Regions from separate parts of the Klebsiella terrigena genome, predicted to be linked through region 2. Evidence: predicted binding sites of a transcription regulator. Region 2 holds the regulator's gene; each other region holds the start of a gene.
What was found. The regulator Fur, encoded in region 2, represses iron uptake genes when iron is present. The targets are predictions, from matches to a motif close to ATAATAATGAGAACNACTATCAA.
Positions count from the first base shown of each region.

Region 1: the regulator Fur is predicted to act here: its motif matches at 1,631-1,653, upstream of HCK03_RS06940 (Nramp family divalent metal transporter).
Region 3: the regulator Fur is predicted to act here: its motif matches at 1,450-1,472, upstream of feoA (ferrous iron transporter A).
Region 4: the regulator Fur is predicted to act here: its motif matches at 1,572-1,594, upstream of fes (enterochelin esterase).

Region 1 covers NZ_CP050508.1:1,452,695-1,455,903, reverse strand. The annotation lists gene HCK03_RS06945 (DUF2502 domain-containing protein) at 1-290, shown strand, start outside; gene HCK03_RS06940 (Nramp family divalent metal transporter) at 352-1,590, opposite strand; gene HCK03_RS06935 (NupC/NupG family nucleoside CNT transporter) at 1,937-3,139, shown strand; gene HCK03_RS06930 (sensor domain-containing phosphodiesterase) at 3,181-3,209, opposite strand, start outside.
Region 2 covers NZ_CP050508.1:4,045,260-4,048,468, reverse strand. The annotation lists gene tcuA (FAD-dependent tricarballylate dehydrogenase TcuA) at 1-312, opposite strand, end outside; gene tcuR (tricarballylate utilization LysR family transcriptional regulator TcuR) at 410-1,336, opposite strand; gene fur (ferric iron uptake transcriptional regulator) at 1,466-1,912, opposite strand; gene fldA (flavodoxin FldA) at 2,205-2,735, opposite strand; gene ybfE (LexA regulated protein) at 2,886-3,179, opposite strand.
Region 3 covers NZ_CP050508.1:363,098-366,306, reverse strand. The annotation lists gene HCK03_RS01640 (Tex family protein) at 1-1,171, shown strand, start outside; gene feoA (ferrous iron transporter A) at 1,576-1,803, shown strand; gene feoB (Fe(2+) transporter permease subunit FeoB) at 1,832-3,209, shown strand, end outside.
Region 4 covers NZ_CP050508.1:4,153,605-4,156,813, forward strand. The annotation lists gene entF (enterobactin non-ribosomal peptide synthetase EntF) at 1-9, opposite strand, end outside; gene HCK03_RS19570 (MbtH family protein) at 20-223, opposite strand; gene fes (enterochelin esterase) at 283-1,515, opposite strand; gene fepA (siderophore enterobactin receptor FepA) at 1,758-3,209, shown strand, end outside.

The DNA of each region.
Region 1 (3,209 bases), 2.6 Mb from region 2:
GTGAAATCACCCTGCTGCCATCTGTAAAATTACAAATAGGCGATCGCGACAATTACGGTAATTACTGGGACGGTGGCGGCTGGCGCGACCGTGATTACTGGCGTCGTAACTACGAATGGCGCGATAACCGCTGGCGGCATCATGACAACGGCCGTCACCGCGGCTGGGATAAGCGCAAAGCTTATGAACGCGGCTACCGTGAAGGCTGGAACGATCGCGACGACCGTCGCGGCGGCTGGGGGCGTGGACCGGGAGGTCGCGGACACGGACACGGTCACGGCCATCACTAAATGTCCTGCAATCAGTTACATCAAACGGGGGAGCCTTGCGGCTCCCCCGTTTATTACCCGCTTATAATCCCAACACCGTCCCCACCAGCAGCCAGCCGTTCAGCGTAACCACAATCGCCACGATGACCCAGCCGGTTCGCTTAATCCATGCCGTATTCACCAGATCGCCCATCAGCTTCGGGTTACTGGTAAAAATCAGCAGCGGCACCAGCGCCAGCGCAATACCAAAGCTCAGCAGCACCTGGCTCATCACTAAGATACGGGTCGGATCGAGCCCCATCATGATGACGATAAACGACGGCAGCATAGTAACCGCCCGGCGAAACCACAGCGGGATATGAAAGCGAATAAACCCCTGCATCACCACCTGGCCCGCCAGGGTACCAACCACCGTCGACGACAGCCCGGCAGCCACCAGACTGAGGCCAAATATGGTTGCCGCGGCGTGGCTCAGCAGCGGCTCCAGCGTCAGGTAGGCGGCATCAAGATCGGCGACGCCGGTATGTCCGTTAAAGTGAAACGCGGCGGCGGCGGTGGCCATCATCGCCAGGTTAACAAAGCCGGCGATGGTCATGGCAATCGCCACATCCCAGCGGGTGGCGTTATAGCGCTCTTTGCGCGTGCCGTCATGCAGGTTCTGGGTCAGCGACGAGTGCAGATAGATGACGTGAGGCATAATGGTGGCCCCCAGCACCCCGGCCGCCAGGAACACCGCTTCTCCGTTAGGCAGGCTCGGGATAATCATCCCTTTCGCCAACGGCGCCAGCGCCGGCTGGGAGAAAATCAGCTCAACGATATAGGCGCCGGCAACAAACAGCAGCAGCCCGCCAATGACCTTCTCCAGCGGCTTTTGCCCGCGACGCTGGAGCATCAAAATCAAAAACGTGGCGATACCGGTCAGCACGGCGCCCTGCAGTAAAGAGACGCCAAGCAGCAGCTTAAAGCCGATCGCCGCGCCAATAAACTCGGCAAGGTCCGTCGCCATGGCGATAATTTCCGCCTGCACCCAATAGAACCACACCACCGGGCGCGGATAGTGGTCGCGGATCTGCTCCGCGAGATTTTTACCCGTCGCAATTCCCAGCTTTGCCGACAGCACCTGAATCAGCATCGCCATCAGGTTTGCCCACACCACTACCCACAGCAGCTGGTAGCCGAAGCTGGCGCCCGCCTGGATATTGGTCGCAAAGTTACCGGGATCGATATACCCGATGGCAGCAATAAAGGCAGGCCCCATCAAAGCGAGCTTCATCTTGCGCGCTGCGCGACCGCTGCTATTCTCAACGCGACTGCTTGTCATTTTCTGCCTCAGAAATATAGCCTTTGCTATGTTTAATGCTACCAAAATGCGAATGATTATCAAGTTCATTTATAACGGCGATAATTATTGCTTTGATAGGAGGGAACGATAGCGGCTAACAACGAAAAGGTGGCATTGATGGAAGTCCATCGCGCCTGGTCATCAGATTAGTACAATCTAAGCAACTTTTAAAACCTTTACGCAACATAACAAAAATGTATGTTCGATCACTATTTTGGTGATTAGTCACAGTTCCTTGCAATAGTGTGGACTTGATCTCGTTTTCTTTGGGCTTGTTACATAGAATGTGCACAGAAATTTAACCTGCCTCATATTTGGAGCAAATATGGACCGCGTCCTGCACTTTATTCTCGCGATCGTCGTGGTGGCTATTTTGGCCCTTTTGGTCAGCCACAACCGTAAGCAGATTCGTATTCGTTATGTTATTCAATTGCTTGTCATTGAAGTCCTGCTGGCATGGTTCTTCCTGAACTCCGATATCGGTCTGGGTTTCGTGAAAGGATTCTCCGAGATGTTCGAAAAACTTCTCGGCTTTGCTAACGAAGGGACCAACTTCGTCTTCGGCAATATGAACGATAAAGGCCTCGCCTTCTTCTTCCTCAAGGTCTTGTGCCCAATCGTCTTCATCTCTGCGCTGATCGGTATTTTGCAGCATATCCGCATCCTGCCTATCGTCATTCGCGCGATCGGTACCGTGCTGTCCAAAATCAACGGCATGGGTAAGCTGGAATCATTCAACGCCGTCAGCTCGCTGATTCTGGGCCAGTCGGAAAACTTTATCGCGTATAAAGATATCCTCGGCAAAATGTCGCGTAACCGCATGTACACCATGGCGGCGACCGCAATGTCCACCGTTTCCATGTCCATCGTCGGCGCGTACATGACCATGCTGCAGCCGAAGTACGTTGTTGCGGCGCTGGTTCTTAACATGTTCAGTACCTTTATCGTCCTGTCGCTGATTAACCCTTACCGCGTTGATGAAAGCGAAGAAAATCTGCAGATGTCGAACCTGCATGAAGGTCAGAGCTTCTTTGAAATGCTGGGTGAGTACATCCTGGCAGGCTTTAAAGTCGCGATAATCGTTGCGGCGATGCTGATTGGTTTCATCGCGTTAATCTCTGCGCTGAACGCCCTGTTCGCGACCGTTACCGGCTGGTTCGGTTACAGCATCTCCTTCCAGGGTATCCTCGGCTACATCTTCTACCCGGTTGCATGGGTGATGGGCGTACCGGCAGGTGAAGCGCTGCAGGTCGGCAGTATCATGGCGACTAAACTGGTTTCAAACGAATTCGTTGCGATGATGGATCTGCAGAAAATTGCCAGCACGCTCTCTCCGCGTGCGGAAGGCATTATCTCCATCTTCCTCGTCTCCTTCGCCAACTTCTCTTCAATCGGGATTATTGCCGGGGCGATTAAAGGCCTGAACGAAGAACAGGGTAACGTTGTTTCCCGCTTTGGCCTGAAGCTGGTTTACGGCTCGACCCTGGTGAGCGTGCTCTCGGCGTCTATCGCCGCGCTGGTACTGTAATTTCTTAAGGTTGTGCAAAAGCCGGGCGAGTCCCGGCTTTTTTACGCCCGTAGTTCCTCGAGCGGCCGCG
Region 2 (3,209 bases):
AACGCCGTGCTGGCGCATCCAGTCACGGCAGCGTGAAGAGGTACGGATTACCAGACGCGCCAGCGCTTCATTGGTATTCCCTTCGGTGACTCGCCAGAGATCTTGCCAGAACTCCTCTTCGGTATAGCTATCCACTAGCACATCCTGCGGCGCATCGTGCATGCAGCGCAGATTGCGGGTATGTTGGGAATTTCCCCCGCGCCATTCGCGAGGGGCTGCCTCCAGCAACAGCACCGACGCGCCTGCTTCGCGGGCGGTTAAAGCGGAACATAACGCAGCATTGCCTCCGCCAATCACCAGTACATCAACCATCGTAGACTCCATTACTCTTTAACTAATTGTTAAATTTGTAATTGGAATGTATACGCTGGGGCTGTGCGGGCGCTATGCTGCGTAGCTAAAGAGGGCTTTAGTTAGCGTAAAGGGTGGCTCCCGGCCAGCTGCCTGCATCCACCAGTTGGCGCATGACTTTGCTAAGCACCACGCGGGCGGCAAGACCTGCCGGGGTGAGCTCATCGTCAGACAGGCTAACCAAAAAGTTGGGGCGACTGAGTATCGGGTTGTGGACGCCGATCACTCTCAGCGCTTCTTTATCAAGATGGGAAATGGCGGCCCCGGGCTGCAGGGTGGCCCCAAGACCGCTGCGCACGGCGCGCATCAGTAGAGTCAGGCCATCAATTTCAGCGGCAATATCCAGCTTGATGGCGTGTTCCTGGCCGATCGCCTCCAGCCTGCCACGCAGGCCGTGGCCCTGGCTGGGCATAATCAAGGGAATGTTTGCCAGCTGAGAGGGGGAGATGGCGTCGTCGGCGATATCGGCCAGTACGGCGTAGGTGCCAATCAAAAATAGCCGTTCTTCGAGGATCGGTCTGGCGCTCCAGCGCAGGATTTTCTCCTTCTGGAAAACGACGGCTAAATCAATCTGGCGGGTGTTGATCATCCGCTCCAGGTTGCCGGAGAGACTTTCCACGACGTGCAGACGAACATCGGCATAGCTTTCCCGCATCGCGTTAATAAAGGGCATCCCCAGTATCGACGCGGTGCTGGGTGCCATGCCGACGCTGACGTGCCCGGACAGGCGAGCTTCGCGGGCAGCCAGGATCGCATCATCGGCATGGCGTAGCGCCAGCTGCGCCTGAAAGTAAAAGGCCAGGCCGGCGCTGGTGGGCGTGACGCCGCGCGAGGTACGCTGGAGCAGGCGAATCGAGAGTTCACTTTCCAGGCGCGTCATTTGCTGACTGAGCGCTGAGACGCCAATATTGAGATCCAGCGCGGCGCTGCCCATGCTGCCGGTTTCCACAATACGAACGAAGTAACGTAGCTGACGAAGTTCCATGTCGATTCTCGGGGTCAGGCGGGAAGGGATTTTACATTAAAGCAACATCGCGGAGGAGGGAATATGGCGCGGCGAATTCAGCGTATAAAAAAAGCCAACCGTCCGGTTGGCTTTCCTGCTGGCATCATATTACTTGGGGTCGTGCGCGTGTTCATTTTCGCGGCAGTCGCCTTCAGCACAGTGACCGTACAGGTACAGGCTGTGGTTGGTCAGGCGGATACCGTGACGGTGGGCAATTTCACGCTGACGCGCTTCGATAGAGTCATCGCTGAATTCGATCACTTTGCCACAATCGAGGCAAATCAGGTGATCGTGATGATGCTGCTGTGTCAGTTCGAAAACGGATTTACCGCCTTCAAAATTATGGCGGGTAACAATGCCGGCATCATCAAACTGGTTCAGTACGCGATAAACGGTAGCCAGACCGATCTCTTCCCCCATGTCGATCAGGCGTTTGTATAAATCTTCCGCGCTGACGTGATGGTTATCCGGCCCCTGCAGCACTTCCAGAATTTTTAATCGTGGAAGTGTGACTTTCAGGCCAGCCTTCTTCAATGCGGTATTGTTGTCAGTCATGCGGAATCTGTCCTGTTGCTAAACGATCTACTTCCATTAGCGGAAGTAATACAGAGAATCACCCGATGTAACGCGTCTCATTATAGAACTGCCATGATGAAATGAAAACCGCAAGCATCGAGCCTTGTATGCTGTCAAAAACGAGGCACACGCTACAAACTGTGTCACGTCTCCTCGTTAAATCAGAGGACATTGTACAGATATGTGATTAAAAGTTAAAAACTTGTAGCTATTAGTTTTATTGCTTTTACCTATTAATACGACGATACCCGAAGGTATCGCCGTTTAACCATCAGGCGTTTTTGATTTCTTCGAGATGCAGTTCTTCAGAAATCTGCTTAACCCATTTCTCAACGCGCTCGTTGGTCAGCTCAGGCTGACGGTCTTCATCGATAGCGAGACCGACGAAATGGTCGTCATCGGCGAGACCTTTAGAGGCTTCGAAATGGTAGCCCGCCGTTGGCCAGTGGCCGACGATGGTTGCACCGCGCGGTTCGATGATGTCGCGGATGGTTCCCAGCGCATCACAGAAGTATTCAGCATAGTCTTCCTGGTCACCGCAGCCAAACAGGGCGACCAGCTTACCGTTGAAGTCGACCTCTTCCAGCGTCGGGAAGAAATCATCCCAGTCACACTGCGCTTCACCGTAGTACCAGGTTGGGATGCCCAGCAGCAGAATGTCATGACCCTGCAGGTCTTCTTTGCTGCTTTTGGCAATGTCGTGAACATCAGCAACGTCTTTACCGAGCTGCTTTTGGATCATTTTTGCAATATTTTCGGTGTTGCCGGTGTCGCTGCCAAAAAAGATGCCGATGATTGCCATGAGTAAAATAACCTCTTGAAACTTAATGATGTGGTAGTGGCGTAATGCCCGCAGATAACGGCAATCATAGCAGAACAGGGAAGGGCGCGGAAACAGCAATCACACCCGACTGCACACTCTGCTACATGAAAGTGTTGTTTTTGAGGTTTCTCAGACTTTACCCTGGCTATGCAGGGCTGCCAGCTGGTTCATCAACATCTCTTCAATCAGATCGCTACGGTTCATATTGCGGGCATCAGCTAGCTCATTGAGCGCATCAACCGCTTCAGCGTTGAGCTTGAGCTCCACGCGCTTTAAACCGCGAACTTTGTCGCGTTTAAGCTGGTTGCGTTTATTGATGCGCAGCTGCTCGTCGCGCGAAAGCGGATTGGTCTTTGGTCTACCCGGGCGACGCTCGGTTGCGAACAAATCTAATGTCGTACGGTCCGTTTGTTCTTTTGCCATGATTCAGAGTGACTTCGGGGAAACGAGTTG
Region 3 (3,209 bases), 1.9 Mb from region 2:
CGGCACCGCATCGCGCGAAACCGAACGCTTCTTCCTCGACGTGCAGCAGCAGTTCCCGAAGGTCACCGCGCAAAAGGTGATTGTCAGCGAAGCGGGAGCGTCGGTTTATTCGGCTTCCGAGCTGGCGGCGCTGGAGTTCCCGGACCTTGACGTTTCCCTGCGCGGCGCCGTCTCTATCGCCCGCCGCCTGCAGGATCCGCTGGCCGAGCTGGTGAAGATCGATCCAAAGTCTATCGGCGTCGGCCAGTATCAGCACGATGTCAGCCAGTCCCAGCTGGCGCGCAAGCTGGATGCGGTGGTTGAGGACTGCGTAAACGCCGTCGGCGTGGACCTGAATACCGCCTCCGTGCCGCTGCTCACCCGCGTCGCCGGGCTGACCCGCATGATGGCGCAGAACATCGTCGCCTGGCGCGATGAAAACGGTCAGTTCCAGAACCGCCAGCAGCTGCTGAAGGTGAGCCGCCTCGGTCCAAAAGCCTTTGAGCAGTGCGCGGGGTTCCTGCGCATCAACCACGGCGATAACCCGCTGGATGCCTCCACCGTTCACCCGGAAGCCTATCCGATCGTTGAGCGGATTCTGGCCGCCACTCAGCAGGCGCTACAAGAGCTGATGGGTAACAGCAGCGAGCTGCGCAACCTCAAGGCCAGCGAGTTCACCGATGAGAAATTCGGCGTGCCGACGGTGACCGACATCATCAAAGAGCTGGAAAAGCCGGGCCGCGATCCGCGTCCGGAATTCAAAACCGCGAAGTTCGCTGATGGCGTAGAAACCATGAACGATCTGCTGCCGGGCATGGTGCTGGAAGGGGCGGTCACCAACGTCACCAACTTTGGCGCGTTTGTCGATATCGGCGTTCACCAGGATGGCCTGGTACACATCTCATCGCTATCGAACAAGTTCGTGGAAGACCCGCATAGCGTGGTCAAAGCGGGCGATATCGTCCAGGTTAAGGTGATGGAAGTTGACCTGCAGCGTAAGCGTATCGCCCTGACGATGCGCCTGGATGAGCAGCCGGGCGAGAGCAACTCGCGCCGCAGCGGCGGCGGCGAGCGTCCGCAGGGCAATCGTCCGCCGGCAAAAGCGGCGAAGCCGCGCGGCCGTGAAGCCCAGTCGAACGGCAATAGCGCGATGATGGACGCGCTGGCAGCGGCAATGGGTAAAAAACGCTAGCCCCTCTTTGCCCCCCGCCTCGGGGGGCAATCTCCCGCCGACAAAGCAGCAATATTGCGCAAACGGCGCTCGATAAATTCCAGTAAGCTGTTAATAAGCGCAGACGGAAATTCTATTTATTAAAGTTTCATTTCGTTAACCAATGAAACCTTAATTAAACATTAATTGAAAAAAGTAATATTTAACTTATTTATTGCTACCGCACAGACCTTGAGTCATATCAAAAAAACAGCAAATTTCCGCCAAAAGTCCATTATTGCGCCCGTTATGTATTGATGATAAAAACTATTCTCATTATCATTATTTGCAGTTTCTATTCTTCTTCGTAGGCTATGCTCCCCGGTGCCGCGCAGCCGCTGCGCACGGTAAACTCTCGTTCAGTTAGCGATATACAAGTAGGCCCTATGCAATTCACTCCTGATAGCGCTTGGAAAATTACCGGTTTCTCTCGCGATATAAGCCCGGCTTATCGGCAGAAACTGTTATCTCTTGGCATGTTGCCTGGCTCTTCTTTTAACGTGGTACGCGTGGCGCCGCTTGGCGATCCTGTGCATATCGAAACCCGGCGCGTGAGCCTGGTATTGCGTAAAAAAGATCTCGACCTAATAGAACTGGAAGCGGTTGCACAATAACGCCGGCCCGGCAATAAGAGTCTGAAATATGAAAAAATTAACCATTGGTTTAATTGGTAATCCTAACTCCGGCAAGACCACGTTATTTAATCAGCTCACCGGCGCCCGCCAGCGCGTGGGGAACTGGGCCGGCGTTACCGTTGAGCGTAAAGAGGGAGCCTTTACCACCACGGATAATCAGGTCACGCTGGTTGATCTGCCCGGTACCTATTCACTGACCACCATCTCCTCGCAAACCTCGCTGGATGAGCAGATTGCCTGTCACTATATTCTCAGCGGCGACGCCGACCTGCTGATTAACGTCGTGGATGCGTCAAACCTTGAGCGCAACCTCTACCTGACGCTCCAGCTGCTGGAGCTGGGCATCCCCTGCGTCGTTGCCCTGAACATGCTGGATATCGCCGAGAAGCAGAAAATCCGCATCGACGTCGACGCCCTCTCAGCGCGCCTTGGCTGCCCGGTTATCCCGCTGGTGTCGACCCGCGGCCGCGGTATCGAAGCCCTGAAGATGGCTATCGATCGTCATCAGGAAAACAGGGCGATTGAGCTGGTGCACTATCCGCAGCCGCTGCTGCGCGAGGCGGAAAAACTGGCGCAGGCCATGTCCAGTGAGATTCCGCAGCGCCAGCGCTGCTGGCTCGGCCTGCAGATGCTGGAAGGCGATATCTACAGCCGCGCCTATGCCGGCAACGCCGCCGATAGGCTCGATGCCGCCCTTGCAAACCTGGGCAAAGAGATTGACGATCCGGCGCTGCATATTGCCGATGCCCGCTACCAGAGCATTGCCGCCATCTGCGATGCCGTCAGCAACACGCTGACCGCCGAGCCGAGCCGCTTCACCGCCGCGATGGATAAAATTATCCTCAACCGGGTACTTGGCTTGCCCATTTTTCTGTTCGTCATGTATCTGATGTTTTTACTGGCCATCAACATCGGCGGCGCGCTGCAGCCAATATTCGACGCCGGATCGGTGGCCATCTTTATCCACGGCATTCAGTGGCTGGGCTATACCCTGCATCTCCCGGAGTGGCTGACCGTGTTCCTCGCCCAGGGGATCGGCGGCGGTATTAACACCGTGCTGCCGCTGGTGCCGCAGATCGGCATGATGTACCTGTTCCTCTCCTTCCTCGAAGACTCCGGCTATATGGCGCGCGCGGCGTTCGTGATGGACCGCCTGATGCAGGCGCTGGGCCTGCCGGGGAAATCCTTCGTGCCGCTGATTGTCGGCTTCGGCTGCAACGTGCCGTCGGTGATGGGCGCGCGTACGCTGGATGCGCCGCGCGAGCGCCTGATGACTATCATGATGGCGCCGTTTATGTCCTGCGGCGCGCGGCTGGCTATCTTTGCCGTGTTCGCCGCGGCCTTCTTCGGGCAAAACGGCGCGCTGGCGGTCTTCTCGCTGTACC
Region 4 (3,209 bases), 110 kb from region 2:
AGTGGTCATCATTGGCTCCTTAGGACGCGTAGTGCGCGGGGGTGAGGGTTGACCAGTTCGCCGCCAGCCAGGCATTGCACGCTTCCAGCGACTGAGGCGGACACTCTACCGTCCAGCCCTCCGGCAGCGCGCAGTGATGGGGCCACAGGCTGTACTGCTGCAGCTCGTTACGCAGAATGTAAAACTGCCCTTGCGGATTATCGAAGGGGTTACTGAATTGCATTTCAAACTCCTGTTAATACTCGCTATCCTGCTGGCCGCATCCGCAGCCCTCGCGCACGATCAATGATTCGGTTCTGCCGGGCGTCCCGATGGGACGGACTCCGCGGATTGCCACAGCTGAATCAATCCCGCCGTCAGCCCGCCGCGCCAGCACAGCGCATCGTGCCCGCCGTCAACCTGGCGCCAGAAAACCGACCGTTTTGGCGGCGGCAGCTGGGCTAAAAGCGCCTGATTGGCGCGGAAAATAAGGGGTTCCCGCTCGCCGGCTTCGAGCCAGATTCGCAGCCCGTCGGCGCGCAGTTCCCCCGCTTTCAGGCCTTCAATCAGCGCGCCATCCTGCGCGCCGCCGCGGTGCGGCCACCAGTAGGAGCCGGACTGGCTGAGCACGCAGCCAAAACGCTGCGGCCAGTTCAGGGCGGCGAACATTGCCGCCAGGCCGCCAAAGCTCTGCCCGGCCACGACGGTACGCTCGGCCCGGTCGCTAAAGTCCGCGATTTGGCGCACCTGCGGCAGGAGCTCCTCCTGTACCGCCAGCCAAAAATCGCGGTTGCACGGTAGCTCGCGGCTGCGGTGCGCGTTATCGATAGCGTCGATCAGCAGATACACCGCCGCCGGCAGCCGGCCCTCGCGGGTCAGTCCGGCCAGCGGCGACCATACCGGCATGCTCTCGGCCCAGAACTGGCCGTCCAGCAGCACCGCCAGCGGGCGCTCTTTTGCCGCGCCGTCGCCGGTGGCATAAACCCATACCCGACGGCTGTTGCCAAGCCGCGCGCTGCGCCACTGAATGCAGACCGGCGGGGCAAAGCGTTCATCGCGCAGCGCCCAGCCGGGCTGCTCCGGGGCCTGAGGCAGCTCCAGCGCCGAGACCGCGTGGCCGCGCCCGCCCTTCCAGCTTTGCACATTGAGCGGATCGGCTACCGCGCGCGGCAGCAGGCGTCGCCAGCCCTCGCGCAGCAGAGTGCGGTCCGGCGCGTCGCCGTTAAAAATCTCGGGAGAAAAATCGTCATCGCGTTCGGAGGGGATAAAACAGTAGCTGCCGCGCCAGGTCGGCGAGAGCGTGGTCTGCCATTGCCAGGCATCGGTGCCCGGGACGCGCCGTAGGGTTTGCGGGACGGCATTTTTGTGGTGGTCGGTGACGCCGGTGATATAGATCCACACCCGCCGCGTCGCCGAGGTGGCCTCGCTGCCCGCCGGGTCCCGCCACCAGAACATCACCCGGTACGCATCGCCAGACGCCTCCGACTGCGGGCCGCTCAGGCTCTGCCACCAGTCATCGCTTCCTGTTTTCAACATTAAATAACCCTATGTTTATCGTGATATTTATCAATAAACGTAATATTTTGTTGATAATATTATTGATAACTATTTGCATTTGCAATAGCGTATTACCGCGCGTTGGAATGAGTAACTTCGAAAAACATGTCAGAGATGGCAGGCATTTGTCCTCTACTGGCAACATTTGTTCATGCCGTCGTCTCTTCCGGTGGGAAGAGGCCTTTGGGGAAAGCGGCAACAGACAGCTGGATGATATTAAAATGAATAACAGGATCAAATCCCTGGCCTTGCTGGTCAATCTGGGAATTTATGGTGTTGCCTTCCCGCTGTGCGCGGAAGAGACCACAGACAGCAAACAAACGGCCGCCGAAGAAACCATGGTGGTTACCGCAGCGGAGCAGAACCTGCAGGCTCCCGGCGTCTCCACCATCACCGCCGATGAAATTCGTAAACGTCCACCGGCCCGCGATGTCTCAGAAATCATCCGCACCATGCCGGGCGTTAACCTGACCGGTAACTCCACCAGCGGCCAGCGCGGCAACAACCGCCAGATTGATATTCGCGGCATGGGCCCGGAAAATACCCTGATCCTGATTGACGGTAAGCCGGTTACCAGCCGTAACTCCATTCGTCTCGGCTGGCGCGGCGAGCGCGATACCCGCGGCGATACCAGCTGGGTGCCGCCGGAAATGATCGAACGCATTGAGGTCATTCGCGGCCCGGCGGCGGCGCGTTACGGCAACGGCGCGGCGGGCGGCGTGGTCAATATCATCACCAAAAAAGGCACCAACGAGTGGCACGGTTCATGGAATACCTACATGAACGCCCCGGAACATAAAGATGAGGGCTCCACCAAGCGCACTAACTTCAGCCTCAACGGTCCGCTGGGCGGCGATTTCAGCTTCCGCCTGTTTGGCAACCTCGAGAAGACGCAGGCCGATGCCTGGGATATTAACCAGGGGCATCAGTCCGAACGTACCGGCATCTACGCCGATACCCTGCCGGCCGGGCGTGAAGGGGTTAAAAACAAAAGTATCAACGGCGTGGTGCGCTGGGACTTCGCGCCGATGCAGTCGCTGGAGTTTGAGTCGGGCTACAGCCGCCAGGGCAACCTCTACGCGGGCGACACTCAGAACACCAACACCAACGACCTGGTGAAAGAGAACTACGGTAAAGAGACCAACCGTCTCTACCGTCAGACCTACTCCGTCACCTGGAACGGCGGCTGGGATAACGGTATCACCACCAGCAACTGGGCGCAGTACGAGCACACCCGCAACTCGCGTAAGGGCGAAGGCCTGGCCGGGGGCACGGAAGGGATCTTTAATAGCGATAAGTTCTCCGATACCGACCTTTCCGACGTAATGCTGCACAGCGAAATCAGCATTCCGTTCGACCTGTGGGTCAATCAGAACCTGACCCTGGGGAGCGAATGGAACCAGCAGCGGATGAAGGATAACGCCTCCAATACCCAGACCTTTATGGGCGGCGATATTCCTGGCGTAAGCAGTACCAACCGCAGCCCGTACTCACAGGCGGAGATCTTCTCGCTGTTTGCCGAAGACAACGTTGAGCTAACCGACTCCACCATGCTGACACCGGCGCTGCGTTTCGATCACCACAGCATCGTCGGCAATAACTGGAGCCCGTCGCTGAACCTGTCCCAGGGCCTGGGCGACGACTTTACCCTGAAGATGGGTATTGCCCGTGCC